DNA from 3 places in the Shewanella sp. SM101 genome. Region 1 is predicted to be linked to each of the others. Evidence: predicted binding sites of a transcription regulator. Region 1 holds the regulator's gene; each other region holds the start of a gene.
The links. Region 1 encodes LexA, which represses DNA repair genes until DNA is damaged. Its sites were predicted from a motif close to TACTGTATNNNNATACAGTA; they were not measured.
Positions count from the first base shown of each region.

Region 2: L5M38_RS00180 (DNA topoisomerase III) is a predicted target of LexA. The motif match lies at 6,182-6,201, and genes of this name have one in related genera.
Region 3: umuD (translesion error-prone DNA polymerase V autoproteolytic subunit) is a predicted target of LexA. The motif match lies at 9,109-9,128, and genes of this name have one in related genera.

Region 1 is NZ_JAKKRH010000017.1:56,406-66,764, reverse strand. Features, by position in the region: gene L5M38_RS11260 (ribonuclease T2) at 1-699, shown strand, start outside; gene L5M38_RS11255 (VOC family protein) at 776-1,549, opposite strand; gene mtr (tryptophan permease) at 1,698-2,954, opposite strand; gene plsB (glycerol-3-phosphate 1-O-acyltransferase PlsB) at 2,954-5,377, opposite strand; gene lexA (transcriptional repressor LexA) at 5,538-6,158, shown strand; gene L5M38_RS11235 (cell division inhibitor SulA) at 6,155-6,667, shown strand; gene coxB (cytochrome c oxidase subunit II) at 7,071-8,603, shown strand; gene ctaD (cytochrome c oxidase subunit I) at 8,613-10,205, shown strand; gene L5M38_RS11220 (cytochrome c oxidase assembly protein) at 10,207-10,359, shown strand, end outside.
Region 2 is NZ_JAKKRH010000001.1:36,551-46,909, forward strand. Features, by position in the region: gene L5M38_RS00165 (methyl-accepting chemotaxis protein) at 1-1,524, opposite strand, end outside; gene L5M38_RS00170 (MBL fold metallo-hydrolase) at 1,670-2,314, opposite strand; gene L5M38_RS00175 (alpha/beta hydrolase) at 2,570-3,859, shown strand; gene L5M38_RS00180 (DNA topoisomerase III) at 4,070-6,169, opposite strand; gene L5M38_RS00185 (hypothetical protein) at 6,336-6,623, shown strand; gene L5M38_RS00190 (alanine/glycine:cation symporter family protein) at 6,891-8,369, shown strand; gene purF (amidophosphoribosyltransferase) at 8,496-10,010, opposite strand; gene L5M38_RS00200 (CvpA family protein) at 10,068-10,359, opposite strand, start outside.
Region 3 is NZ_JAKKRH010000004.1:125,952-136,310, reverse strand. Features, by position in the region: gene ptsP (phosphoenolpyruvate--protein phosphotransferase) at 1-130, opposite strand, end outside; gene L5M38_RS03610 (HPr family phosphocarrier protein) at 309-566, opposite strand; gene L5M38_RS03605 (ACT domain-containing protein) at 595-990, opposite strand; gene L5M38_RS03600 (methyl-accepting chemotaxis protein) at 1,199-2,836, opposite strand; gene L5M38_RS03595 (DUF3334 family protein) at 3,194-3,922, shown strand; gene L5M38_RS03590 (LacI family DNA-binding transcriptional regulator) at 4,027-5,082, shown strand; gene L5M38_RS03585 (PolC-type DNA polymerase III) at 5,219-5,845, opposite strand; gene L5M38_RS03580 (cupin domain-containing protein) at 6,065-7,222, shown strand; gene umuC (translesion error-prone DNA polymerase V subunit UmuC) at 7,404-8,678, opposite strand; gene umuD (translesion error-prone DNA polymerase V autoproteolytic subunit) at 8,675-9,094, opposite strand; gene L5M38_RS03565 (SLC13 family permease) at 9,325-10,359, opposite strand, start outside.

The sequences.
Region 1 (10,359 bases):
CCAGAGAAACGCCAAGGAAATCAATGCCGAATCGGCGGTGAATTTGACGCCAACGTGCTGGCATTAAGCTGGCAAAGCACCTTTTGTGAACTCTATGGCCGCCGTAAAGCCGAATGTCGCGCCCTCAGCCAAACGCCAGAATCGAGCCAATGGCAACACTTCAGCCTGCACGGACTGTGGCCGAATAAACAACAATGCGGCACGCGATATGGCTATTGCAGCACAGTCAAACTGCAACCGAATGATTTCTGTACTTATCCAGAGTTTGAACTGAATCCATCGGTGCGCAAAAATTTAGAAGAAGTCATGCCAAGCGCCCAATATGGCACCTGTTTAGAACGCCACGAATGGTGGAAACACGGCACTTGCCGTAGCCAAGACCCTAACGAGTACTTTTTATTGGCAACCCAGCTGACCCAAGCGGTCAATGCCTCGGCATGGGTACAAAAATTTATTCATGACAACATAGGTAAGAGTGTCAGTAAAAGTGAGTTAAACCAAAGTTTTGATAGCAGCTTCGGTCAAGGCGCTCACACTAAAATGAGTCTTGAATGTGGCAAGGGATTACTGAGTGAAATCCGCATTAACTTGCCCGAAGTCATTAAAACTTCTGACTCCTTACCTAGCCTACTCGCCAAAGCCAATAAGGCCTCAAAAGGCTCCTGCCCTGAAACAATCATGATTGATAACGCTAATTAAACAAATAGTTAGACAAATAAAAACGGCGATTTAGCGTCGCCGTTTTTAACCTTAATGACAGCACTTAATATGCCAGTCACATCTGATTAAGCTTGATCACCGCAAAGGTAGCGCCTTGGGCGTCAGCAATGACAGAAAATCGTCCCACATCAGGGATATCACTAGGCGGTATGCACACTTGCGCGCCTAACGCTTGGGCTTTTTCTGCAAATGCATCGCAATCGGCTACTGCAAAATAAAGCAGCCAATGGGGAGAAATATCGCCCCATTCGGGCATTATCGTCATCATGCCGCCGATGGATTGACCATTAAGCTGCCATTCTGAGTATTCAATGTCAGGCATGTCACTCGGCATGTTGGTCCAAGGGAAGATTTTGCAGTAAAAGGCTTCTTCAGTACGCGGCTCTTTGCAAGCCAGCTCAACCCAGCAAAGGGTATTGAGTTCACCCTGACGGCGAGCACCTATGTGGTTCTTCGCTTGCCATAAAGCAAAGCGTGCGCCTTCAGGATCGCTCACCTGCGCCATCACGCCCGCATCACCCACAATATGCGGCCCCATGTGCACTTGGCCGCCCGCCGCTTGAATCTCTGCAATGCTGGCATCGATATCATCGACGGCAAAGTAGATACGCCAGTGGCTGGGGATATGTGCTTCTGACTCAGGGATTTGATACATGGCGCCTAAGTCATCTCCCGCTAAATTAAATAGCGAAAAGTGACCTTCAGGGATCGGCATTTCAACCGAGTTCCAACCAAATAACGCTTGGTAAAATGCTGTTGTTCCCTGCCAATCATGGCTTGCAAGTTCAACCCAACATGCATGTCCTTGTGCGTACTGAGTCATTTTCATTATCGGCTCCTTTGTTTTAACAATCATTCGAGTTAAGCCTGAGTTTGTATTTCTGTCCAGTATTCAGGTTAAAAAGATCTGTAAGACAAAACTCAACCGCTAAAGACAAAAAAGCCCTCACATGGAGGGCTTAAATCATCACAACAAATTAGGAATATTGCGGCAGTAAATTTGCCATCGCGAGCAGATGACATGCACCCGTGACTATGCCAAATAACACCACAAGAATAATCAGCGGTGTACCGCCTATCACTCTAAAACCTGTGCTATCGGGGAACAACTGCCGCGATTTATAGGCCATCAGCGCCGGGACAATTACCGCCCATACAGTTGCCGCTAATGCCGCAAAGCCAATCGCCACCAAGAAGCCATCGGGAAACAGTAATCCTAAAATCGTTGGCGGCACAAAGGTCACTAACGCGGTTTTCATTCGGCCAGAGCGTGAATCATCAAAACCAAACAAATCGGCGAGATAATCGAACAAACCTAAGGTCACCCCTAAGAAAGATGAAGCCACAGCCAAGTTGGCAAACAAGGTCAACATACTGTTTAACCAGCTACTCGCCATCACCTCAGACAAAGCGCCCACCAACACACCCATATTGCCGCCTTGGGCAATAATGTCGATAAACTGGCTGCGGGGAATATTGCCCATAGTTGCCGCTAACCAACAGGCATAAATCACCAGTGCGATAAAGGTGCCGACGAAAATCGCCTTGATAATGGTGGAGGAATCTTTGCCGTAATACTTCACTAAGCTGGGAACGTTACCATGGTAACCAAAACTGGCGAGACCAAAGGGCAGCGCCGCCCACAGATAAGGTGAAAAGCTGTTATTACCATCGGGTTCGAGCAACTTAGTCACATCAATTTCGATCAATAAATTGCCGATCGCGAGGAAGAAGGTAATGATCATACCGCCGAGCATAATCGTGGTAATGCGATCCACGGCCTTAGTGCTGATCAACACTATGCTCGCCAATACTATGGCAAACACTAGCCCTGCCACACTTTGCGGTAACTCAATTCCCATGCCCTGCAAGCTGTGATTCACAATCGAGCCACCGCCGCTGATATAGGCATAGGTCAAAATATACAGCACGAACGCGATGGAAACGCCGTTCACTATCCGCCAAAACTGCCCTAAGGTTTGCTTGCTTAAAGTATCGAAGCTAGCACCCGGTTCGAAATGCAAATTGGTTTCGAGTAGCAATAAGCCCGACATCAACATGCAAAACCAAATGCCCAATAACATTAAAATCGAATAGCCAAACCACATACCTGCACCGACCACGGGCAGAGAAAACATCCCAGCACCTACGGTCGTGCCAGCAATAATCATGGCGCCGCCGAGCAAGGACTTACCTGCGGGCTTATGCTTAGCCGCATTCATATGATTTGCCATTAAACTGTATGCTCCGCGGTGACACTCGCCACTATCGTTTGTTTCACTGACGGACGTAATAAGCTATTGGCTTGATCTCGTATGCGATTGATATTGGACTTATCTTGGTTATCCGCTAGATATCCCAATTCTTTGAGCTTAACGCTCAAGGTGCCGTAAAGTTTCTTATCGTAGAACTCTGGCGCAGTAATGCCATGCAAAGCGCCTAAACGCTGGGCAAGTAGATGACTCTCAGACTCAAGTTCTGAGCGCTCCATCTTAGGTCTGTTCGCTAACAGATTGAAGATAATGGCATAGCGTTGCAGAGTTTCGCTCACTGAACTGGCTAACAATAATAGTTGGCTAGTGTGTTCAGGCACGACAGTTAAGGTATCAGTCTCAACCACTAACCCTTGTTCAATGAAGAAATCCAGCACTTGATTGACATAGGCAGGTACATCCTTAATGCCCATGAAGAGTTCGGCTTTCAGCAGTGGATAAAAATCGGCAACGATTGACACAACTTGCTGACGCGGGATCTGCTCATTATGCGTTAAACAACTCGCAATTAATGACGGTACAATAAATAAGTGGATGATATTGTTACGATAGTAAGTCATAGACACTGCCTGACTCGTCTCGATAGACACAATTTCACCTAAAGGATCGGCGCAAACAACAAACTTGTTCAGCTCTAAACCTTGCTGCACTAAATGCTTACCATCACCTTCGGCAACCGAAGTATAAGTAGTGTAAGGCACTTTTTTGAGTAGAGTCAGATACAGATCAAGCTGACGTTCCAGCAGACTGCGCTCTAAGGCATTTTGATCTGTGGCCAACAACACTAAACTCGTCAAGGTCACCGAACTCGCCGCCGCCGCATCGTTAATATTCGTCATCACTCGATTCGCCAGCACGTTTACCGCTGGCGTTAACCAGCTTGGTTTTTGCTCAGGATCATCGGCCAACTCAGTACGCCAGTTTGGCGCGCGCTCATTTAAGAAGTTTTGCAGAGTAATCGGCTCGCCAAAGTTCACATAACCTTGGCCGAAATTACCAAGTTTGCGAATCGCACCAAACACCTGCCACACAGATTCTTTTTTCTTTTTCTTACCACTTAACTCTTTATGATACGTCGCCACTTCCATCACATGGTCATAGCCTAAATACACAGGCACTAGCGTGACTGGACGCTCGATACCGCGCAGCACACTGTTCATCGTCATGGCGATCATGCCAGTTTTCGGCGCCAACAGACGGCCAGTACGTGAACGGCCACCTTCGGAGAAGTATTCCACCGAATAACCTTTAGCAAACAGCTGATCTAAATACTCACGAAATACTGCGGTGTACAGCTTATTGCCATTAAAACTACGGCGGATAAAGAAGGCACCACCGCGACGGAACATAGGTCCCGCGGGCCAGAAATTGAGGTTAATGCCGGCAGCAATGTGCGGCGGAACCATGCCTTGATAATACAAAATATACGATAACAGCAGGTAATCCATGTGGCTGCGATGGCAAGGCACATAAACAATCTCGTGGCCATCGTGGTGTAACTGCCGAACTTGCTCGGCGCCTTTAATGTTGATCCCGCTGTAAAGCTTGTTCCACAGCCAAGTTAAAAAACGCTCGGCAATACGCACTAAACTGTCTGAGTAATCGGCAGCGATTTCATCGAGATACTCAATAGCCGTCTCGCGCGCTTGGGTCTCAGAAATCTTTTTACTGGCGGCTTCTTCTTGAATCGCTTTGCGCAGCGACTCAGATTTGAGTAACGAATGAAACAGTGCTTGGCGGTTTGGCAGCACAGGCCCTGTCATTACCTTACGTTGACGACGGAAATGCACGCGCGCAACCCGTGCTAACTTATGGGCAATCCCCATGTCGGTGCCATGTTCGTCAGCCATGTAACGCAGGGATACGGCATTCGAAAACTGCACGAAGTTATGTCGACCTAAGAACAGAATCATCAAGCACTTGCGCAACCAAGTCGGGTTTTCCCGCTCAAATACGGCCGCCTTCATAGTGTCGTCTTCTTTCCCTGGCGTGCGACCCCAATACAAGCTCACGGGCACCAGTTGAATATCCAATTCAGGACGTTCCTTATGCACGGCTAACAAACGCATAAAGCATTCGAGGAAAGGCTCATTACCAGCACGCTCGCCAAACAGTGGCTTACGTCCTTGAAGACAGACAACCCGAGGCGCAGTCACACCATTAGCCACTAGAGGCTCATAAGGGCTTGGTAAACCTAACTTAGCCGTTATTTCGCTCAAAGCAGCTATGTCACTGAGGGATTCTGTTTTCATCACATAAACAAGGGGTCTGGAAGCATCCAGATTCAGATCGGCAAAGGGATCCTGAGGCACCACAATAGTGTGCACTAAGTGTTTTTGGATCCAACGTAATGATTTCAACCAAAGAGAGTCGTGTTTAGGCATTATTCTTATGCAATTAAGTGCGTTTACTAGCCCGATAGAATACCAGACTATGGGCAATATTCGCTAATTCTCTCCAACATAGCTAAAAAGTGGTTAATACTTGCGCTGCAAATAATACTGTATATACTAACAGTAACTGTATAGAAAAACAGGAAACACCATGAGACCTTTGACGCCACGCCAAGCTGAAATTTTAGAGCTAATTAAACGAAATATTGCCGATACTGGCATGCCACCCACTCGGGCAGAAATCGCAACCCGTTTAGGTTTTAAGAGCGCCAATGCGGCTGAAGAACACCTTAAAGCGTTGGCGAAAAAGGGCTGCATTGAGATCATGCCAGGCACATCTCGGGGCATTCGTCTGCCTGCGGAAATCGAAGATTTGACTGAAACAGGTTTACCGCTCATCGGCCAAGTGGCCGCGGGTGAACCTATCCTCGCCCAAGAACATGTTGAACAGTACTACCAAGTCGACCCAAGCATGTTCCATCCCGCCGCCGATTTTTTACTGCGAGTAAAAGGCGACAGCATGAAAAATATCGGCATTCTCGAAGGTGATTTGCTGGCAGTTCATAAAGTAGAACAAGCTAGAAATGGTCAAGTGGTTGTCGCTAGAGTCGATGACGATGTCACTGTTAAACGTTTCGAAAAAAAAGGTAATGTGGTCTATCTACATGCCGAAAATGAAGATTACTCCCCGATTAAAGTGGATTTAGGCTTCCAAAGTTTAACAATTGAAGGACTCGCCGTCGGTGTGATCCGTAATGGAGATTGGCTATGAATAAACTACTTGGCAATGCCCCCCGCCATCCGGGCTTGTGGCTCGATGAAGTCCGTGATGCCGACTATGACTGGCACCATGCGCCTATCGCCTGTATGCCAACCAAGACTCAAGGTCGCCAAGAATTAATTCATCTGAGTGCACAACTCGCTCAGTTAAGCCAACAGGGCCGTTGGTTAGTGCTCATCAACCCTCCAAGTATTGGCTACAAGCAAACACTCGCTAGCGCAGGTGTGCGTATGGATAGAGTTTTGCTGGTACATGCTAAAGATGAAGTCGAAACCCTGTGGGCGATGGAAAAAGCCCTAACAAGTGGTACGTCCAGTGCAGTCATTACTTGGACTCAATCATTAGATGCGCGGGATAATCGACGCCTACAAATCGTGGCTAAAAGTGCCCGAGCTATGGGTATAGTGCTTGAAGACGTAAACAGTCACTTACATGCCGACGTACGCATTGAGCAAGGCAATCTCTTCGGTCAGCAATCTTTTTTTAGCGCTGTACATTAAATATTCATTTAATTTTTTACCTTGAAAGCCGCCTCACCTATGAATGTGAGGCTTTTTTTTGGCAATTTTTCAGATAATTAGATAAATAAGTGATCTTGATCAATATTTAAACAGCAAGTATGGTTGGTTAAGTCGGTGGTGATATATCACCTTCCGTGGTCAATGAATCGAGTATTTATCGAACTCGAAGCGCCACTAAAAATAGAGAACAGATTTATTTCAGCAGTATGTGCCAGCGTGGCTAATTACCAGCAGTAACAATACTTGATTAAAAGTAACAGCCGCCAACGCACGTTGAAGTCAAAAAAGCTTTTTTGGGAACTGAAGAGTTTGCATAGAGTTGAGACTTACTGTGTTGCTCTTCTTTGTAGTTGCTATTCGCAATTGGCAGAGGAGAAGTCTTGTGAAGCAATTGTTGTATTGTTTACTCGTGGTGCTTTTCGCACCACCGTTGACCGCCGCGGACATGCGGTTCAACATGACCCCTGGCGTGACCGAGATCAGTGGCAAGGTTTATCACTTGCACATGACCATCTTGTATATCTGCTGCGCAATAGGCCTAGTGGTCTTTGGCGTCATGATTTACGCCATGATCAACCACAGAAAATCCAAAGGCGCTGTCGCGTCCCACTTTCACGAAAGCACTAAAGTTGAAATCGCTTGGACGATTCTGCCATTTATCATTTTGATCTTAATGGCGATTCCAGCGACAAAAACTTTAATCGCAATGGAAGATCCCAGTAACGCCGATCTCACCGTAAAAGTCACGGGTTCCCAATGGAAATGGCATTACAGCTATTTCGATCAAGATATTGATTTTTATAGCATACTGACAACACCCAGAGCACAAATCGAAGGCACCGAAACCAAGGGTGAAAACTATCTATTGGAAGTCGATAAACCGCTCGTTCTACCGATAAACCGCAAAATCCGCTTTCTGATGACTTCAGAGGATGTCATCCATTCTTGGTGGGTACCCGCCTTTGCAATTAAGAAAGATGCCAACCCTGGATTTATCAATGAAGCTTGGACTCGCATCGACAAACCCGGCATTTACCGCGGTCAATGCGCCGAACTTTGCGGAAAAGACCATGGTTTTATGCCTATCGTAGTACAAGCGTTACCTGAAGCCGAGTTTGAGGCTTGGGTAACAGAGCAGAAACAAGCCGCAGGTGCTGCGGCTGAAGCCGCTCAAGCCGCTTTATCACAAACCCTAAGTAAAGAAGAGTTGATGACTCAAGGTGAACAAGTTTACCTCGGGCACTGCGCAGCCTGCCACCAGCCCAATGGCGAAGGGTTGCAAGGCGTATTTCCGCACCTTAAAGGTAGCCCGATAGCAACGGGACCGATCAGCGGCCACCTTGAAATTGTGCTCAACGGTAAAACGGGTACAGCCATGCAAGCGTTTAGTAAGCAATTGACTGCACAAGAAATCGCGGCAGTGACTACCTACGAGCGTAATGCTTGGGGCAATAATACTGGCGATGCAGTGCAAGCCAAAGACGTCAACGAGTACATGAACGGCAATTCTGCACAAACATCCGCCGCGGTACCAAGCAGTACAACTCCGACACCCGCACCTGCAGACGTCTCAGCTGCAATCGATCCCGCAAGCCTCCCCACACTCAGCCATGACGCCCTCATGGCCGAAGGTGAAACTGTCTACGCGACCTTCTGCGCTGCCTGCCATCAAGTGACAGGTGCAGGAATACCACCCGCCTTCCCCGCGCTAGTGGGTAGTGCTATCGCCATTGGACCAGTCGCCAATCACATCGATATTGTGATGCACGGCAAAACGGGCACGGCTATGCAGGCATTTGGCAAACAGCTTAGCCCACAGCAACTTGCAGCAGTCATTACCTATGAACGCAATGCTTGGGGCAACAATACCGGCGATACAGTGCAACCTGCTGATATCGCAAGTCATGGACAGTAGGGGATAATGATGAGCACAACGACTCAAGATCAAACCGCAGCCCATGATGACCATCATCATGGTGCGCCAAAGGGCATCATGCGCTGGCTGCTGACCACCAACCATAAAGACATAGGTACTTTGTATTTATGGTTCAGCTTCATTATGTTCTTAACCGGTGGCGCTATGGCCATGGTGATCCGCGCTGAACTCTTTCAACCTGGATTACAATTGGTCGAGCCCAACTTTTTCAACCAAATGACAACTGTTCATGGGCTGATCATGGTATTCGGTGCGGTAATGCCAGCCTTTACAGGGCTCGCTAACTGGCTGATCCCTATGATGATAGGGGCGCCCGATATGGCGCTGCCACGGATGAATAACTGGAGTTTTTGGATACTCCCCTTCGCCTTTACTATTCTTCTCAGTTCGCTATTTATGGAAGGTGGCGGACCTAACTTTGGTTGGACCTTCTACGCACCACTATCAACAACGTATAGCCCAGACAGCACGGCGCTCTTTGTATTTTCTATTCACATCATGGGGATTAGTTCGATCATGGGCGCAATCAACGTGATTGTGACCATAGTGAATTTACGCGCGCCAGGCATGACATGGATGAAGTTACCATTGTTTGTCTGGACTTGGCTTATCACGGCATTCCTACTGATTGCGGTTATGCCCGTACTCGCTGGCGCAGTGACTATGGTGCTGACCGATAAGTTTTTCGGCACGAGTTTCTTCGATGCGGCTGGCGGCGGCGATCCTGTGATGTTCCAGCATATTTTCTGGTTCTTCGGCCACCCTGAAGTTTACATCATGATCTTGCCGTCCTTTGGCATCATCTCTGCCATAGTCCCAGCCTTCAGTCGTAAACCCCTATTTGGCTATGCATCCATGGTTTATGCTACGGCTAGTATTGCAATTCTGTCGTTCCTCGTGTGGGCGCACCATATGTTCACCACAGGTATGCCAGTGTTTGCCGAGCTGTTTTTCATGTATTGCACTATGTTGATTGCAGTGCCAACTGGGGTGAAAGTGTTTAACTGGGTTGCCACTATGTGGCGCGGCTCACTCAGTTTCGAAACGCCCATGCTGTTTGCTGTAGCCTTTATCATACTCTTCACTATTGGCGGTTTTTCGGGATTAATGCTCGCCATTACGCCCGCCGACTTCCAGTACCACGATACTTATTTTGTTGTGGCACATTTCCATTATGTGCTCGTGACTGGTGCGATTTTCTCCATCATGGCAGCGGCCTATTACTGGCTACCTAAGTGGACGGGGCACATGTACAACGAACGACTGGGACAATGGCATTTCTGGTGCTCGGTGATATCCGTCAACGTGCTATTTTTCCCGATGCATTTCCTTGGGCTGGCAGGAATGCCAAGGCGTATCCCTGACTACTCGATTCAATTTGCCGATGTTAATCAAATCGTCTCGATTGGTGGGTTCGCCTTCGGCTTATCGCAATTGATTTTCTTAGTATTAGTAATTAAGTGCATCCGTGGCGGCGAAAAAGCTCCCGCTAAACCTTGGGAAGGTTCCGAGGGTTTAGAGTGGACATTGCCAAGCCCTGCGCCTTACCACTCCTTCACGACACCACCTGAGGTGAAATGAAATGGCAACCCAACACCAGCAAGATAAACCTAAGTCAAATCGTAAACTTATCAGCATGTTAGTTATAGGCTGTATTGGAATGTTTGGTTTTGGATTCGCGCTGGTGCCGCTCTACGATGTGCTGTGCGAGCAACTCGGTATCAATGGAAAACCA
Region 2 (10,359 bases), on a different contig from region 1:
GCGAATATCCTCAAATACTGCCACGATACGTTGCAGTTCTACCCCTGCCTTTTGCATTAGCGTCGCCGCTTGAGTCACAGATGTACCCACTTGATTCGTACGGCTTTGAAGGCTTGCGACAATATCATCGATTTCCTTGGTGGAATCTTGAGTGCGCTGGGCTAATGATCGAACCTCATCAGCTACCACAGCGAAGCCTCGTCCTTGCTCACCGGCCCGTGCGGCTTCAATCGCGGCATTCAGTGCCAGCAAATTCGTCTGCTCAGCAATCGCCTTAATCACACTCAACACATTGCTGACTTGGGTACTTTCGTTCACTAGGTGTGACATAGAGTCCTGAGTATTCCTAAACTCAGTTTCTAATACCGACATGGCTTTCAACGCTTCCGATACTGTCTGTTTACCTACAGTGACATGCGTTTCATTTTCGGCGGCGCGGCTTTCAGCATTCGAAGTGCTCTCACTCACATGCACTAAGGTCGTGGTCATTTCTTCCATCGCACTGGCGCTGGCATCCAGTTCTCTCGCCACCCGATTTGAGCTTTCACGCGAAATTTGAATTGATGCTTTAGTTTGCTTAGCTAAATCAGCCACCTCTTTTGCAATGCCATCCGTCGTCGATAATGAACTGGCAAGGGAAGAGATAAACAAGTTGATTTGATTAACGATTTCGCCAATTTCCCCCTGAGTCGTAACAGAGATCCGTCGCGCAAGATTTTTAGAACGCTGAATATCGAGCAATTCAACACAAGTCTGCACTAAGGGAGTCACAATCCTGCTCTTAACGATAATAAATCCGCCAACGGCGGCTAAAATCACGATAAATAACACCAGTTGGGACCAGTTTAATGCCGCATGCAGGGAGTCGAGTCGGTTATTCACATCACCATCGGTACGTTTATCCAATGCTGTAAAAAACTCATCAATCGGCTGCATGATCTTAGCTTTTTCTCTGTGGTATTGGTCGCTATGTAATAACTCCCTCGCCATGGTTAAGTTAGGCTCACCTTTGATCGTGTAGGTTTGGGTGTTGGGGTCCATAAAAATACCTTTAACGGCATTCATGGCTTTCACTTCGAGGGCGACTAACGCATCTGAGTTTTGCTGAGCTTGTTCAAGGTAACGGAATTCTTCATCAGAAAAACCGAGGGACTTCATTTGCGTGTTTATCGCAATGCTAGCACCGTCGGGTTTTGGCTTATCGCCATAGCTCAGCACCAAATCCCAGTAAATCTGGTGATATTTTTCAGGTCTAGACTTCTCACCATTACGGATAGCCAAAATATCCATATACATTTTTTCGTATTTTTCATCACCCGTAACAGCGTAAGTTCGAGCGAGACGCGTTAGGTCATCGGAACTTTGTCTTAACTCATCGGCAACTTGATAGGACTGATATCGCACGCTAGCCGCATCATTAAAGAGATCGATTTTAGACTTAACATTGAAGCTCAATACCGCAGAAATCACGGCACTCGCGACTATGGTCGAAAAGACCACGCTCATCATTGTTTTTGTTTTCATACTTACCCCAGTAGACGGAAGAACTGCTTTAAGTCTAGAAGGAAAAACAGAAAACATAAAAAAGGTTGGTTTATTAGTTGAAATAATCATTTGATTTGCGAGTGATTATCGCTCACAAATCAAGCAATGCTGAATGGCGTCTCAATTACAGTAAAAGTTGGTCCGCGACAAAGGGGTTATGCTCGCGCTCTTCACCAAAAGTCGACATAGGACCATGCCCAGGAATGAATTCAACCTCGGCACCTAAGGGCCACAGTTTTTCGGTGATCGAGTGAATTAAATCCTGATGATTTGATTGGGGGAAATCGGTGCGGCCGATAGAACTTCGAAACAAAATATCCCCCACCCACGCCAACTTAGATTGGGCAGAGAAAAGTGCAATGTGTCCCGGCGTATGCCCAGGGCAATGCAGCACAGATAAACTTTGCTCGCCCACTTTAACAATATCGCCATCCTGCAGATATTGATCCGGTTCAAAGGCATCGCAATGGGGAAAACCAAAATTTTGGCTTTGCTTAGGTAAGTTATCAATCCAGAATTTATCGGCAATATGCGGGCCAATAATCGGCACATTGGCGGCTTTCGCTAAGGCTTTTGCACCACCGACATGATCGATATGCCCATGGGTAAGGAGGATTTTTTCGAGGACGAGTCCAAGTTTCGCCACTTCGTTTTGGATCCTGTCAATATTCCCGCCGGGATCCACAACCGCAGCACGCTTGGTTTTTTCACACCAGATCAAGCTGCAATTTTGCTGAAAAGGTGTCACTGGAATAATCTGATACTTCATAGCTTCAATCTCGTGTTATCCATAAGCGATAGATTACGCTAAGAAACTCATCATGGCTCAAATTTGTATCCAAAAAATTGATCTTCACCAAAAGCTAATCAAATAATCCTAACTTACGACATAAACTATTTTGTCTATACCCAAGTTAGCTGAAGATACGCGTTTCAGGTAGCCTAGGTTACTGCATCTTCAGCTTATTTGGGTATACAATCTGCCAATCACAATAACATGATCCTCTGCCATTAAGGTTGTTTGATGAAACCCGATATTATTCTCGCCGGAGTGCTGGCGAAGAAACACACTTTTACCTTGCCCCTCAACTATCAAAATCCAATTGCAGAGCAAATCCAAGTGTTTGCCAGAGAACTCTGTAGCCCAGAAAACAAAGATAAAAAACTACCTTATATCGTATTTTTTCAAGGCGGCCCTGGATTTGCGGCCATGCGTCCCGCCAGCAACAGCGGCTGGATCCGCCGCGCATTAAAAGAATATCGAGTGTTATTACTCGATCAACGTGGTACAGGCTTATCAACACCGATTAATTACCAAAGCCTGCAACACTTAGATCCCGCAGCTCAAGCGGATTATCTGAGCCATTTCAGGGCTGACAATATTATTCGTGATGCCGAAACGATTCGTGCCCAGCTTTGTCCCGCCGATAAGTGGGCGATTCTCGGCCAAAGTTTCGGGGGATTTTGCGTGTTACATTATTTAAGCGCCGCCCCTCAAGGCGTCAGCGAAGCCTATATCACGGGTGGCATACCATCATTAACCCGTAGCAGCGACGACGTCTATCTTGCGACTTATCAACGCGTACTGGCGAAGAATAAACAATTTTTCCAACGCTTCCACGATGCTCAACATCTCGTCACTCGCTTAGCGAAACATTTGCTTGAAAATGAAGTGTATTTGGCAACGGGTGAACGCCTCACGGTTGAAATGTTGCAACTGCTAGGTATTAATATTGGAATGGAGCAAGGGCCTGAATCGGTTTATTATTTGCTTGAACAAGCCTTGATCAACACGGCTTCAGGGGCAGTAGTCAATCCGTTATTTTTAAATCATTTCGGTCAAATGCTCGATTACAACACTAACCCAATTTTTGCCCTGTTGCATGAGGCCATTTACTGCCAACACTCAGCTTCACAATGGTCTGCACACAGGGTTAGACAGCAATTCCCCGCCTTTAACTATCAACAAGGTAAACCGTTTTTATTCACAGGTGAGATGATATACCCATGGATGTTTGACCAGTTTAGTCACTTAGTGCCGCTTAAAGCCGCGGCAGAAATCCTTGCCCATAAATCAGATTGGCCAACACTTTACAATCTAGAGCAACTGGCACAAAACCGAGTCCCTGTTGCAGCGGCCATTTACAGTGAAGATATGTTTGTAGAGATGCAATACAGTTTAGAAACCACAAAACAAGTTGGCAGGCTAAAGTATTGGTTAACATCAGAATATGAGCACAACGGCATCCGCATGGATGGAGAACGCATACTGGATAAGCTCATCAGCTTAAACCGAGGCGACACCTTAAGATAAATGTGAGCTTTAAGGGCTAATTAAGTTAATGCTGAGATTATATGCCTGCTCCTCATCAGTTGAGTGATTTTGGCAAGCTTTAACGACCCATTTCCGTATGAGTAAACCGTTTTGGTTTACTCTTTTTTTTGCCCAAATTCAGTGCTATGAAAGCGTTATAGCTTAAGGTCGAATATCCCCTACAACAGAATCACAACGCACTCGTGATGATTAAACCTCTGTAGCCATTTTGCGTGTTCGACTCCTTGCGCCAGCACTAGCCACTGACTTCTTCACACTGCTTTTAGCTGTACTTGCAGTGCCTGCCCGTTTTGCCGAGCTCGAGGCTTTGCGGTAAAGCGACTTACGATAACCGGATTTATTACTTGCCGTTTTACGATAACCTTGGCCTTGTAAACCATTAAGCGCGGTTGGCAGTTGTGCGCCTGCATTCTGGATAAGCGTGGATAAGGTGCCGAGCAGTGGCTGCATAAAGGCTTGATAAGAGGTTTCTTTATGGCAAATGCCATTCAGACTCGCTTCCCAAAGCGCTGTCATATCCGGCGTAGTCGCACTCGCGGGCAAGCTGTTAATCAATCCTTTCCCCACGTCTGTCGAGACAATAGATTTACCTAAGCGTTGTAAAAAACCGCGTTTGAACAGCAATTCGATAATACCTGCACGGGTAGCCTCTGTACCTAATCCGTCGGTTTCTTTAAGAATTTTACGGATCTCAGGATCGGTCACATAACGGCTAATACCCGTCATAGCACCGAGTAAAGTGGCATCGGTAAAGGCCTTTGGTGGTTGAGTATTTTTCTCCAACAATTCGCCTCGAGTACAATGCAAAGCCTGTCCCAATTTCAAAGGCGGTAATTGGCCGATAAACTCGTCATTCTCCTCATCGTCCTTACCTGTGCTTTCTTCCGTCGACTTGTTGCCACTCGCCTTACTGCCATTTGGCTCTTGGCGGGCAAAGAGTTGCTTCCAGCCGAGGGATTTATCCTGACGCGCCTTAGTATTAAATAAGCCACCCTCGATTGTCACTTGCACTGTGGTTTCACTGTAACAATAAGCCGGATAAAACTGTGCTATGTACTGGCGAGCAACATGAAGATATAACTGCCTCTCACGCTGACTCAAGCTAGATAAGTTAGCCGTCTTCTCTGTGGGGACGATTGCGTGATGGGCGTCCACTTTTTTATCATCCCATGCTTTAGATTTAAGACGGGGATCGGGTGCATCAGCACCTTGCAATAACTCAGCAGCGCCGTCACTTATCGCCTTAAGAACCGAAGGCGCAAGGTTATGTTGCTCAACGGGTAAATAACGACTATCGGAGCGTGGGTAAGTAATGAGTTTATGGCGTTCATACAAACTTTGGCAGGTATCGAGCACATCCTTAGCACTCATACCAAACCGTTTAGCCGCATCAATCTGTAACGCGGATAAGCTGTAGGGCAATGGTGGATTCTGTTTCTTGTCCTTAGCCACTAATTGAGTGACTAAGGCTGGTTTATCACTGATGCGACTCACCACATTTTGCGCTAGCCCTCTCGTTAACACTCGTCCTTCTTCATCCATATAAGGCTGACAAGCTTCGCTAGGTTGCCACTTGGCGCTGAAGGTTTCTTGCTTCTCGGTCGCCAAATGCGCCAGTACTTCATAAAAAGGTTTAGATTGAAAGTGAGCAATCTCTTCATCACGGCGCACCACTAGCCCAAGCAATGGCGTTTGTACTCGGCCGACGGATAACACGCCTTGATAACCGACCTTTTTACCTTGGATGGTGTACGCACGCGTCATATTCATGCCATAGAGCCAATCGGCACGACTGCGAGCTAAGGCCGATGTGGATAAAGGAATAAACTCGCGATTGCTGCGTAGCTGCGTTAGAGCCCGTTTTACAGCTTGTGGGTTTAAGTCACTGATCAGTAAACGCTGGGTTTGATGTAGCTTGTCCCCCGTCACGCCAAGATAGGCAATCACTTCATCCACGAGTAACTGCCCTTCGCGGTCGGGATCGCCCGCGTTAACCAGCGTGTTAGCTTGTTTGACTAATCGTTTTAGCACTGTGAGTTGGCTGCGGGTCGCAGCCTTAGGTTTTAGTTGCCACTTGTCTGGCACTATTGGCAAATGCTCGAATTTCCAAGACTTAAATTCGGGATTATAGGCATCAGGTTCTGCTTGCTCGAGCAAGTGACCAACGCACCAAGACACACAATCGCCATTGGCGGCTTCGATAAATCCATCGCCTTTTTTATGGGGTTTAGGCAATACATCGGCAATGGCCCGCCCTAGGCTAGGTTTTTCTGCGATATAGAGAATCATACAAACACCAAGCACTGGATATAATTACAGTACAATTTAGCCCAAACGCCAGTTGAGTGCAAATTTCTGTAGTAAACCGAGCTTAAATGTAAAAGCTTAAGTGTAAATTCAATTGCGAATGATTCTCAACAAGGCATAAGATACACTAAATAACTAAGGAGTGACTATGAGACAGTTTGCAATAAATGCGCGACAGGCTATGACAATAACTCCAGTATTAATATTAAGATTCAATCAGTTATTGATATTCCATAGCTTAATGTTACTCGCAATAAGCATGCTCACCAGTACCTGGCTGGGACAAATGAAAATCATCGATATGCCGTTAGCATGGGGATTCATTCTCGTCATTCCTATTGCTGTGAGTTTATCTCTATTACTCAGCCATCAAATCACGCGCCATAGCTTAAGCAGTTTATTCGGCGTGTGGATGCTACTTTGGGTAATGGGATAACTGACATTCATAATAAATCACTACCGTATTTCGAGTTAACTCGCCCCTCCGCTCTATTTATCCATGCTAAAACTCAATTTCAAAACACATTGGTTTCAAATATTTAACACTTTAACTATGAAGCTCCCTAAAAAATAGTTATGTTGAGTATCTTGGATATTTACAAAAAATGTCTTAATCAAAAGTGAATGTCCTAACTCAACATCTGTTGAATAACCGTAAACCTAAAAACTCTGCTAAAACAACACAATAAAGGAATCGGAGTCTATGAATGAGATTGTCAACGCGATCAATAGTGTAATTTGGAGCCCTGCACTTATTTTTCTTTGCCTAGGTGTCGGGCTCTATTTCTCCCTTCGCACTCGATTTTTACAGCTGCGCCATCTGCCAGAAATGATCCGCCTGATGTTTGATGGTAAGAGTACTGATGCGGGAGTGTCGTCTTTTCAAGCACTCGCAATGACATTAGCGGGCCGAGTCGGTACAGGTAACATTGCAGGGGTTGCCACAGCAATCACCTTTGGTGGTCCTGGCGCTTTATTTTGGATGTGGATGGTTGCCTTTCTCGGCGCCAGCTCCGCCTTCGTTGAATCTACCTTAGGTCAAGTCTATAAAGAAAAAATCAATGGTGAGTATCGCGGTGGACCTGCTTTTTATATTGAAAAAGGCTTAGGCATGAAATGGTATGCATGGGTATTTGCAATTGCGACCATATTTGCTTGCGGGATCCTGCTGCCGGGCGTACAAGCTAACTCGATTGGTTCAAGTTTAAAAACCGCTTTCAACATAGATCCTAATGTGACTGCAGCCATACTGGCTATGCTTCTTGGCTTTATCATTTTTGGCGGTGTAAAACGTATCGCTCACTTTGCCAGTGCCGTCGTCCCCTTTATGGCACTGGGTTACATCATAGTGGCTTGTGTCATCATAGCGCTAAATATTGGCCAGCTACCGGGTATTTTATGGTTAATTATCAAAAGTGCCTTTGGCTTTGATGCGGGTTTTGGTGCCATTTTAGGCTTAGCCATCATGTGGGGGGTAAAGCGGGGTATTTACTCCAACGAAGCGGGTCAAGGTACAGCGCCACATGCCTCATCTGCAGCGGCGGTAAGCCATCCAGCCAAACAAGGGTTAGTTCAAGCTTTTTCTGTGTATATCGACACCTTATTCGTTTGCTCTGCAACAGGTTTCATGCTGCTCATTACGGGACTGTATAATGTTCAGGGCCCAGACGGTGCGGCGCTCTATACCGGCATTGCCGGAGTCGCTGCAGGACCAGGCTACGTACAAACGGCAATGGAAAGTATGATGCCAGGATTTGGCAATATCTTTGTGGCTATCGCACTGTTCTTCTTCGCCTTTACGACCATAGTGGCTTATTACTACATTGCCGAGACCAACATTGCCTATATTAACCGTAAAGTAAATCACCCTTGGTTCATGGTCGTTCTCAAAGTCGTGATCATTGGCTCAACCGTATACGGCACAGTTAAAACGGCTGATATGGCTTGGGGAATGGGTGACATTGGTGTCGGACTCATGGCATGGCTCAATATTATTGCTATTATTCTATTAAGGAAAACCGCATTCACTTGCCTTAAAGATTATGAATCACAACAAGCACTCGGCATAGAGCCACTTTTTGACCCGGTAAAACTGGGGATTAAAAATGCGGATTACTGGGTTGAACGCAAACACGCTGAAGAAAATGTAATGACTGAAACAGCGCAACGTATAAATACGTAGACGTTACCACTATGCTCCGTTAAGCAAATATAAGCCATTAAAAAGCCAGTGATTTCTCACTGGCTTTTTTGTATAGTTTAGAACAAAAAGGCCACAAACTTTACGATACTAAATTACCCACAATCCTTATGGGTGACAGACGTTATGCAGCTCTAAGTTAGTGCCGATATCTTTATTTCGATCGGCTTTAGCATCGTCATTTCGCAGTTGCGTCAAGTGATCTAAATACGCTTGGTCAACGTCGTTCGTGATGTAGTGACCATCAAATACGGACGTTTCGAAACGTTTAATCGCAGGATTCTCCATTCTTACCGCTTCAATTAAATCGGGTAAGTCTTGGAAAATAATGCCATCAGCACCAATTAACTTGGCGATTTCATCGGCATCACGACCGTGTGCAATAAGCTCATTCGACGTTGGCATATCAATACCGTACACGTTCGGGAAACGAATTTCTGGTGCGGCAGAGGCAAAGTACACTTTCTTAGCACCTGCTTCACGGGCCATTTCGATGATTTGCTCAGAGGTCGTACCGCGAACGATAGAGTCATCCACCAACAGGACATTTTTGCCTTTGAATTCAGTGTTAATCGCATTCAACTTGCGACGCACTGACTTCTTGCGCTCCTGTTGACCAGGCATGATGAAGGTACGGCCAATATAACGGTTTTTCACAAAACCTTGGCGGTACGGTAAGTCCATGCAACGGGCAATTTCCAGCGCGATATCACAAGAGGTTTCAGGAATAGGAATAACCACGTCGATATCGTGATCGTACCATTCCTTCTTAATCTTCTCGCCAAGCTTAGCGCCCATGTTGACGCGACTTGCATATACAGACACTTTGTCGATCGTCGAATCTGGACGGGCAAAATAAACAAATTCGAAGATACAAGGTGCATAGCTAGGCTCGGCTGCACATTGACGGGTATACAGCTGGCCGTCAATTGAAACATAAATCGCTTCACCCGGTGCCACATCACGCATCACTTCAAAGCCAACGGCATCAAGTGCCACGCTTTCAGAAGCCACCATGTATTCAGTGCCAGTGGCGGTTTCGTGCTTACCTAATACTAAAGGACGAATACCAAATGGGTCACGGAATGCAACTAAGCCTTGACCAATAATCATGGCAACAACCGCGTAGGCGCCACGAGCTTGTTGGTGTACGTTAGCGACCGCATCGAACACTTCTTCCGACGTCAGGGTCAAACTCGTGGTTTTTTGCAGTTCGTCGGCCAATAGGTTTAACAAGACTTCAGAATCCGAAGTGGTGTTCACATGACGACGTTTTTTGATCAGCCCTTCGGCTAATTCGACTGTGTTGGTTAAGTTACCGTTATGGGCTAATGAGATCCCAAATGGCGAGTTAACATAGAAAGGCTGCGCTTCAGATGCGCTTGAACTGCCCGCAGTTGGATAACGCACATGGCCAATACCCGCATTACCTTGTAGGCGTTGCATATGTTTGACTTCAAAAACGTCTTTAACCAAACCATTGGCTTTACGTAGTCTGAAAGCACCACGATCAATGGTCACAATACCTGCCGCATCCTGACCTCTGTGCTGCAACACTGTCAGTGCATCATAAATGGTCTGATTAACCGATGATTGGCCAACTATTCCGACGATACCACACATGGGTAAGCTTCCTCATTGTAAGATGTTCTATCACTTAGGATTATTTTATTTTCTTTCTTATAGTTTGGGTACAAAGCTGGAGGTGTTTTCCAAATAGTCAAAAAACCATTGGATAACAACGCCAAATTCGGGCACTAGCACAGAATCTTTCCACCATTGGGAGTTGGGAGAGCCTGTAAAAGCATCCATGAAAAACAACAAGGCGCTCACAATAAGCGCGCCTCGAATAGCACCGAAGCACAAGCCCAAAAGCCTGTCAGTGCCAGATAATCCGGTTTTGACAACAAGTTGTCCGAGAATATAGTTAACTAAGGCACCGAGTACCAAAGTGGTAATAAAGAGGATGGCA
Region 3 (10,359 bases), on a different contig from region 1:
ATTTACCCTGTTGTTGAGGGATTTTAGACAGGGGAATAGGGCGATAATCGAGGTGATGTTCGGTGTGGAGCAGGTGAAGTGCCTGTCCAAAGGCAATTCCCGATGACACTATAATCCCCGTTATTGACATATCCCTTCCTAAATTAACCACTGAACTGAGTGTCCGTTAGCGATAGCGAGTCTAGTTGAGTGACGCTAAGCTTGTAAAGCGTTTGTATGTAAAGCATTAGCATGTCAAGACGGTCGAGACGAGTTTTTTGCGTGTCGGTTAAACCTGCAGATAAACGCATTTTAGCGTAAGAAAAGGCCTAGCTTAGGGTAATGAGCAGCTCAGAGACTTTCTCAACCGCGGCCTGAGCCTGTTCACCTTCGGCAAACACTCTTACCGTGACGCCAGAATATAAGCCTAAGGTTTGTAGCTTAAACAGACTCTTAGCACTGGCTTGCTTACCATTACACTCGACCATGACATCACAGTCAAAGGTTTTGGCTTCTTTAACCAGTAAGGCTGCTGGACGGGTGTGAATGCCATGTTTGGCGGTAATGGTGACTGTTTTTTCGTACATAGTAGATGAACTCATATTTAAAGGGGTATTACATTTCGTCTTTCGATTCTATGATGTGATAGCCCTGTTTTTTCAAGGCGGCGATGGCACTTTTGAGGCGATTATTTTTTACTAAAATGTAATCGGTATCAAAGGTCGAAATCGCAAAAATACTGATTTGTTCGTCCGCTAAGGTGCCAGACACTTTAGATAAAATGCCTGTCATCGAAAATCCCAGTGGCCCGAGTACTTCAAAGCAACACCAGCCCGGTTCTTGCCCTAGGCTGTCGAGTTCCATTTCACTGGAAACGACTAAAGATAAACCTTCTTGGGTCTTACCAATGAAATACATGTCCTGTGCAAAAACCTCACTGGGCAATACGGCATTCGGGCTAAAGCTATGAATTGTGTACTGTTCAGGGTGAACGGCTAAGGTCATTCGCATGGCAGTGTCTCGGTTGGATTTTTAAGGCTAAAGCATACCGCATATCAAACGTTAGCGTGACAGAGAATTTGTGGTTAATGGGATTTTTTCGTTGAAATTCATTGTTGGTGAGATAGCGGTTCACAAGTGTTACCAGACGGTTTACCCAAAGAAAAGGGCGCCCTATGGCGCCCCAATCGACAAGTCATGCCGTTCTCATACACTTTAGTTAGATTTTAAACTGGCCTAAGGTGCGGGACATGTCTTGGCTAATGTCTTGCAGTGACTGAGCTGCATGGCTATTACTTTCGTTAGCTTTTACTGAGACTTCGGTTAATTCCGAAATATTACAAATATTTCGATTAATTTCTTCGGTCACCAGTGATTGCTCTTCAGTGGCGCTGGCTAATTGTGTGTTCATGTCACTGATATGGGCAATCAATTGCAGAATCGCCGCCATGGCTTTACCCGCTTCGTGGGCTTGGGCCTGTAGCTCATCGGATTGCAGTTGAGTTTGATTGTTGCTCTTCATCACTGAGCCAACACCGGATTGGATCTCGCTAATGATTTTTTGGATCTCATTGGTCGAGTCTTGGGTGCGAGTAGCAAGGGCGCGGACTTCATCGGCAACTACGGCAAAACCACGGCCGTGGGTCCCAGCTCGAGCAGCTTCAATGGCGGCATTGAGTGCGAGCAAGTTGGTCTGCTCGGCAATGCTGCGGATCACATCGAGAATGCTACCGATTTGCTGTGAGGCGACGCCCAGCTTTTGGGTGATGACTTCAGAGGCTTTTAATTCTGCCACCAGTTTTTCTGTATTGCTGACGGTGTTGTCGATCACGACTTGGCTTTGCTGCGCTTGTTCTTTTACGCTGTTCGCCGCATCGGCCGCTTGCTGGGTGTTGCTCGCCATTTCATGGGTGGTCGACAGCATTTGATTGACGGCTGTGGCGACGCTGCCAGTTTCTCTGTGGATATGTTCAGCACTCTGATTGGACTCTTCAACTGCAATCAAAAGCTGTTTTGCATCTTTATCTAATGCTTGGCCTAAAGGTTGTAAATGGCCGACCATGTCGCCAATTTTTTGGGCGAACATGTTGAAGGCGCGGGCGAGATGGGCAATCTCATCTTTACCTTGAGCATTAATGCGCTGACTTAAGTCGCCTTCGCCTTGGGCAATATCTTCAAGGGCATCAATAGCATCATTTAATGGTGAGGTGATGGAATGGTTAAGCACAAGGAAGAAGGCAAAAATCGGCACTGAAATCAAAAACATGATAATTAGATAGTCGATAATGACTGACTTTAAGCTCGCTTTGACATCGCTAAGATAAGCGCCTGTTATGACTGTCCAACCCCATTGTGGGTAGTAACGGGCTTCTGCGAGCTTATCTTCGATGGCACGTGTCATAGGATCGGCGATAGGGTATTCGAGGGTCGTTTTCGATTTAGCACGCGCTAATGGCAGCATAGTGGCTAAGGGATTTGTGCCATTAGGTAACTTGAAGGTTAATGCTGAGGTGCCAATAAGATTTGCGCTATCCCCGTGAGCGAGGATTTGATTATTATCATCAATAACAATGAAGTAGCCGGAACCGGAATAGCGAGTTTGATTGATTAAATCCGCGGCGATTTGTTTAGCTTCTGCTTCGCTAAATTTACCTTTGAGCGCATCCTGACGGTGCACATCTATCACGCTTAACATGCTGGCGAGCTGACCATCTATCTGCAACCATTTCTGCTCAATTAAATTGCTGTACTGCTCTTTAATTGAAAAACTGGCAAAACACACAGTCCCTATCGCGGCCATAAGGAGCATCATCATTAAGCGTTGCAAAATGGTAAACCGGCGCAAAAACGTGATCATTTGGATTCCTTAAGGGCTTATTATTGTGCATCAATATACCTGCGAATCAATCTCAATTGAATCGTCTGTGACATAAATTAAGCAAAAGCCGTTATAAAATATGAGTTTCTTTGATCTAAAGCAGGGAATAGTGATAGGGAACTTTAATCTGTTGCATTATGGGGCATGTTCTTATTAAGTTATGCCGTTTTATAAGTCGTTTCATGTTGAAGGTTTTATCTGATCTATTAAATATCAATAAGTTAGCGTTATGTTAAATTTGCCATCTTGCTATATTAGGCTAATCAATTGTTTTAATTTTGATTTTTTACGCTTTTACGCGCAAGATTAATTCATTATTCAGTTTGAGAATCGATTATGACCACAAATACTATCGTAACGTCGGATGATATTTTACTGAAGTTATGCCACTCAGTCGCTCACGTCCTTTCTAGCACCAGTGCCAGCAATGTTACCCATGCGGGTATGGTACAAAGTATTGCGCGTACTCGTCTTAAACCTGATCTCGGTTGTTTCTCGATTTTCGACGGTGGTTTTTCAGGCCTAGTGGTGATCAACTTTTCAGCTTCGGCGGCGATTGAAATCTACCGTCGCTACATGCTGAACATGGGCATGCCTGAGTCTGAGCTCGCGTTTTCACATACGTCAGATGAAGTGAGTAATGTGATGGGCGAACTGATGAACCAAATTCTAGGGGATTTTATTAATAAAATTTCTAAAGAATTACAAACATCCATCAGCCAAAGCCAACCAAAAATGTTGACGATTAATAAAGAGTTAACCATATCAATCGACGCTAACTTAGACGATGCGGTTGCCCGTAGAGTGTCGTTTAGGACTGAAAATAACCATATTTTTTACCTCGAGTTTGCCATGGACAAAACCGAATTCATTCGCTTAGATGAATTTGTCTACGATGAAGAATTCGATCCCGATAGTCTGTTAGAGCAGCACAGTTCAATTGGGGGAAATAACGACTCAAATTCGAATGTTTCGCCTTGGGTTAAGATGGCCGATAAACCCGCCATTGCGACTCGTGCCATTGATAATGAAGCCGATGATTTGCTCGATCAGCTCGGCATTTAAGCAGAGTCTCTAATGTAAGACGGATGTTAACGCATTCGTCTATACAAGTGGGTGGAACTGTTTTAGTATCGACGCAAAATAATAACTAAGGTTAAATCCTCTTTATGGCATCGAAAGCGACCTCGATTGATATTGCTTATCGTGCTGGCGTATCCCAGTCAACGGTTTCCCGTGCCCTTAGAAACAGCCCGTTAGTCAATTTAGAAACTCGCCAACGTATTCAAACTATTGCCAAAGAGCTGAATTATAAGGTCGATAAAAATGCCAGTAATCTTCGCACCCAAAATAGCCATACCTTAGCGCTGTTATTGTGTGAAGACCCCACCAACGATGACTCGTTAATCAATCCTTTTTTCCTGTCTATGCTTGGCTCCATTACCCGAGCAACGGCGCAGCAAGGTTATGATTTATTGGTTTCTTTTCAGCAATTGTCCAGCGACTGGCACGCCGATTATGAAGACAGTAATAAAGCTGACGGCATTATTCTGCTTGGTTACGGTGACTACATGGACTACGAGCAAAAGCTGGAGCGATTGCTCGCGCAGAATACTCACTTTGTGATCTGGGGTGCTGAGCATAACAATAAGTCAGTACTTTCCATTGGTTGTGATAATCATCAAGGTGGCTTGATTGCCACAGAGCACTTGATTTCCCTTGGTCGTAAAGCTTTTGCCTTTTTAGGCGATGCCTCGAGCCACAGCCCCGAGTTTAGGGACAGATATTTAGGCCATGTGAAAGCGCTGCAAACGGCGAATATTCCCGTTGATCGCACTAAGCAAGTGTCGGCAATTAGCACTGAAAGTGCTGGTTACGATGCAGCTATGGCATTGATGGCCAAAGGCGCACAGTTTGATGCTATTTTTGCTGCTAGCGATCTGATTGCCATTGGTGCTATTCGTGCGTTGAAAGAGAAGGGGATTTCAGTCCCAGAACAAGTTGCAGTGGTGGGATATGATGATATTCCTGTGGCGAGTTTTGCCAATCCGCCATTAACGACCATTAAGCAGAACACTCAATTAGCCGGTGAAATTTTAGTCGACAGTGTACTCAAACTTATCCGCGGACAAGAGGTGAGTGCGCAGCTTATTCCGACGACCTTAGTTGTTCGCAGCTCCTGCGGCATTGATAGCGCGCCGCTTAAGCCGTTATCGCTAGCATAATGTTTTTGTCGGCAACCGATTTAATCGTTAATTTTACCTGTTGAAACTAAGCTGTTGAAACTAAGCTGATGGAACAAAGCCGATAATCCTAGGATATATCGGCTTTTTACTATCATTTAGCGGCGTTGTTTTTAGATCACTTGCCTGCGTATTGACGCAAAAATTTTGGTACGTCTGCTTTGGTTTTCTTAGCGATTTTTTGCAGTAACTCGAAGGTGGGGGCATTGACGCCGAACTCTTGCTGAAGGTCTGCCAGCATTGCCAGCCACAAATGGCCAGTCATTTCGGCATCGGCTAAGGCGCGGTGAAAAGTGCCATCGGTTGGCAACTGTTTATAGCGCACTAAAGTCCCTAACTGATGATTGGGTGCCGCTTGATACAAACGTCTCGCCACCAGCAAGGAACAGCCAAATTGCCCAAGATAACGATGGCGAATTTGGGCAAACTCCGCGTCTAAAAAGCGCTGATCAAATGCCGCATTGTGGGCGACTAAGTTGTGATCGGCAATAAAGTCGGCAAAACGCGCCATCACTTCATTGCAGGGCGCCGCGTCCCTGAGCATTTGATTGCTGATCCCTGTGTAGTCCTCAATAAAGCGACTTATTCTAAATCCAGGGTTCATTAACTCAGAAAATCTTTGAGTGATCACGCCGTCCTCAATCAGCACTGCCCCGATTTCAATCGCGCGGTCCCCTTGATTGGGCGATAGCCCCGTGGTTTCAAAGTCGAGCACGACTAAAGTGTTAGCAGCTGATGTAGGCATAGATCTTACATGGACTCTATAAATGATGTGTCAGCATTGCCTTCTTTGACAGCGCAACGCTTTTAGATAAGCCGATTGTAATTCAATACGTTAGTAAATTCACTATCCCATTGGCGCTGACGAAAGACTTAATGCTTTGTTGATCCGGTCGAGCTTTCTTGGTTTCGCTTCCTGTTAGCATTTGCTGCTATGAATAACAGTTTGCTTTGTGAGTAACCCATGCAACTCGATATAAACGGCTTAACGCCCGCGCAATTTTTAGCAGAATATTGGCAGAAAAAACCTTTGGTTATCCGCCAAGGATTCAAACATTTTCAAGATTTCGTCTCGCCCGAAGAATTAGCGGGCTTAGCCATGGATGAGCTGGTGGAATCTCGAAGGGTGTACCAACAAGCTGGCCAATGGCAGGCGGAATTTGGCCCCTTCGATTCATACGATCATCTCGGTGAACGGGATTGGACTCTGATCGTGCAAGCCTTGAATAACTGGGTGCCCGATGCGGAAGCCTTGATCCAATGTTTTGATTTTATTCCGCGCTGGCGTTTAGATGATGTGATGGTGAGTTTTGCGACGCCAGGTGGTGGCGTGGGGCCGCATATCGATCTGTATGATGTGTTTATTTGCCAAGGTTCGGGACGTCGCCGTTGGCGCGTGGGCGATCTGGGGCCGCACAAAGAGTTTGCCGCCCATCCCGCTTTGCTGCACACCGAAGCCTTTGAGCCGATTATCGATACTGAGTTGTTGCCCGGCGACATCCTTTATATTCCCCCCGGATTTCCCCATGATGGCATAACCTTAGAACAGTCGTTAAGTTTTTCAGTGGGTTATCGCACAGCTTCCGCCAAAGATATGATAAGTGCTTTGGCCGATCATTTGTCTGAACAGGATTTAGGCGCACAGCAGATTAAAGATCCAGACCGCGAGCTGACCACCCGCAGTGGTTGTGTCGATAATGGCGATTTAGGGCGGTTACGTACCCAACTGACCAATATGTTGACCGATGAACTGGTGAGCGAGTTTTCGGGTCGCTATTTAACTCAGTCAAAATGCGCCTTAGATTTACCCGATGAGCCATTGGACATCACTCAAGACGAAGTGCTGGCTTGGTTTGATGAGCAGCCGCTTATTCGCCTCGGCGGACTGCGCTGTTTGTATTTTGATATTAATGTGGCACAGGGCGTTGTCTATATTAATGGTGATAAGTATCAACTTTCAGCCGAATTGGCTGCAGTGATCCCACTACTATGTGATAGCAATCAGTTGGATAAAGCTGCCTTAGCGCCTTGGTTAGCCCATGCTGACTTACTCACGCAGCTTACCGAGTGGGTGAATCTAGGCTACTGGTACTTTGAAGATCTCAGCGATGAAGAGTGTTAAGGCGGAATGAGACAAAGCTTGGTATATGTTAATACCGTTTTAGCGTTAACGCCCGACGGGCTTAGCGCTATATGTTTTTTAGATCTAGATGGGTTTTAGTGCTATATGGAGTTTAGAGTTAGTTTAGAGTTAGGTGGGGTCTGTAATTCGCAGGCGGTCATTTAGCCACTGGATTTGCTGATTATTTCACTATGGGCAATTGTGCCCATTGGGTGGTGTAACGTGGGGAAAGCTGCTCACGCTTCATTCCCCAAGTCGGGTCAATACCTTGTCCTGCAAACCAAATTTTTCCATGACCGCTGTGGTTCACTTTATCGAGTAATTGCATCAACTCCTTGCTTTTAGGCCTAGGTGTGACGTCATCGAATAATCCGAGCTGAAACACGCCTGCACCAAAAAAATCCCCTAACATAACCCCTGCTTTTGCATAGGCATGACCTTCACGCCAAATGCGTTGCAGTAGGCTTTGGCCAAGGGTGACAAAATCCCGTGTATCATTGCTGGGGCGAACTAAACTGCCCGACAGCGATTTGCTGTACTGGGGAGTTGCATCGCTAAAAGGGCTAGTACGCACAAATACTGACATCGCTTTAGCGTATTGGCGCTCGGAACGTAGTTTTTCACAGGCCCTAAAAGTGTACTCATTGATCGCCTGTTGCATCGCTTCTAAATTATCAATACGACTGCCAAAGGATCGGGAGCTGATAATTTGTTGCTTAGTGGCGGCGACCTCTTGTATGTCATCACAGGCAATGCCGTTAAGTTCGCGTACCGTGCGCTCAACGGTGACCGAAAAGGTGTCGCGGATAAGCTTTGGATGCGCATCCGCCAATTGCAACGCGGTATTTATGCCCATGATGTTCAAGCGTTTTGTAAGCCTACGGCCTATTCCCCAGACTTCGTCGACAGGGATAAGCGCCATCAGTCGTCGTTGGCGTTCACGGTCGCGCAAGTCAACCACGCCCCGCGTCGCGGGATAGCGTTTCGCGGCATGGTTTGCCAGTTTAGCCAGGGTTTTTGTCGGTCCAATGCCGACGCAAACGCTGATCCCAATCCACTGCGGTATTCGGTGATAAATATCAAGTGCAAGCTGATGAATATCAGTGCATTTATCGAGACGAGAAAGGTCTAAAAACGCTTCATCAATACTATACACTTCTACTTTCGGTACCATTTGCTCTAAGGTGGTCATGACTCTATTTGATATGTCGGCGTAGAGGGCATAGTTAGAGGAGAATACCGCAACCTGATGCTGGCGGAGTTGGTTTGCGATTTGATACACAGGCACCGCCATCTTGATGCCAAGGTGTTTTGCCTCTGCCGAGCGGGCGACGACGCAGCCATCGTTGTTGGATAACACCACAATCGGCCTACCAATCAAATCTGGCCTAAACATCCGCTCACAGGAGGCATAAAAATTATTGCAATCGACGAGGGCAAATAATGAGGGCGTCATTTGAGCTTTTTTACCACGTTGGTCACCACCCCAAAGATGTTTAACTCAGACTCATCATTGATGGCAATCGGGGAGAATAAGGCATTACGTGGTAGCAATTGCACCACAGGGCGTAGCTGTAATTGCTTTACGGTAAACTCACCGTTCACCGCTGCGACAACGGTATCACCGTGGGCTGGCTGTAGTGAGCGATCTACCACCAAAATATCACCGGAGAAAATCCCCGCTTCGATCATCGAATCCCCTTGGACTTTGACAAAAAACGTGGCGGCAGGGTGTTTGATGCATAACTCATTGAGATCTAATGTTTGTTCTACATAGTCTTGGGCCGGTGACGGAAATCCTGCGGCAATCAAGGAGCTAAATAACGAGAGCTGATATTGGGTATGTTTGGCGAAGCGGCCTAGAAGCATCATAATAAATCACAATACACTGTACATATAAACAGTATAGTCTAACTACGAAGCTTATCGAAAGAATTTATGTGGGGAGAGTTATGTTATCGACCCAAGTGCTGTCGAGTGCTGAGCAATTGATGATGGCTGCTCTAAAGCACCCTTGACGGCTTGAATATCGCCAAGGGTGAGCGTTTCGTCCATTTAATTCAGTTAACGCACTTTAGTTAACCCGCTTTAGTTAACGCAATTTAGTTAATCCAACCGAGCCATAGCCACCATAAATAATCCAGTGGCATGAGTGCAACTAGAGTTATTGCCGCTAGAGGTAAGGTGATGCGAAGTAGTTTAGTTAATGGCTCTTGGGATAATTGCATCGCCAAAATCAAAGGAGCCACCTGATAAGGAAAAATCACGGTTGAAAACCCGATCACCTGCGTCATTAATACCGCAGGGGTGGAGAAGCCAGTTGCATTGGCAAAGTCTGCCGCCATGGGGGATAACACAGTCGGCACGCCTGGAACCGTTGCCACTAATCCTGTTAGCGTCGCGATTAACGATAACGACATAAAATTCAGGAACGATGCCCCTTGCTGCAAGGGTAACCATTCACTGAACAGTTGACCTAGCGCAGTGCCGAGCCCGGAATGATTGACCAATGCTCCCAGACCTAAGGCCGCCGCGACAAAAATGACGGTCGACAAATCCACTGAACTATTAAAACTCTTAGGCTCAAGCACTCCCCATTTTGGGAGCAATAACAAGATAGCCGTTGTTAATCCTACCCAAGCGGGGTTGATGCCGTGCAGCGAGTCAGTCACCCAAAAGAGCAAAGTAATCGCCAGTAACAGTGCAACTTTCTTTTGAATACCAAGGTTATAAGCTTCTTTTTCAATAACGCGTTCAGGCTGATTTTTATCAATTTTTGCAGGAAATAGGAAGATAACTAGCGCCACAATCAATATCGATTTGAGTAAACCAAGGATTGGAAAATGCAATAAGAGATACTCAGTATAACCAAAGTGGATATTGAATAGATTCTCACTGGAACCCGCTAATATCATGTTGGGAATATTCGCGGGCAACACGGCAAAACTGGGCATGTTACACGCCAGTGCCAAGGCGGTCGCAATGCCTATCCGCCCATGGCTACCACGAGCAAAACCGACTTGCTCAGCTAACGCCATACCAATTGGCACCATGACCACTGCACGGCCAACGGATGAGGGCATCACAAAGCCAAGCAGCACGGCACTAAAGACCAAACCCGCAATCAAGCGTGGATA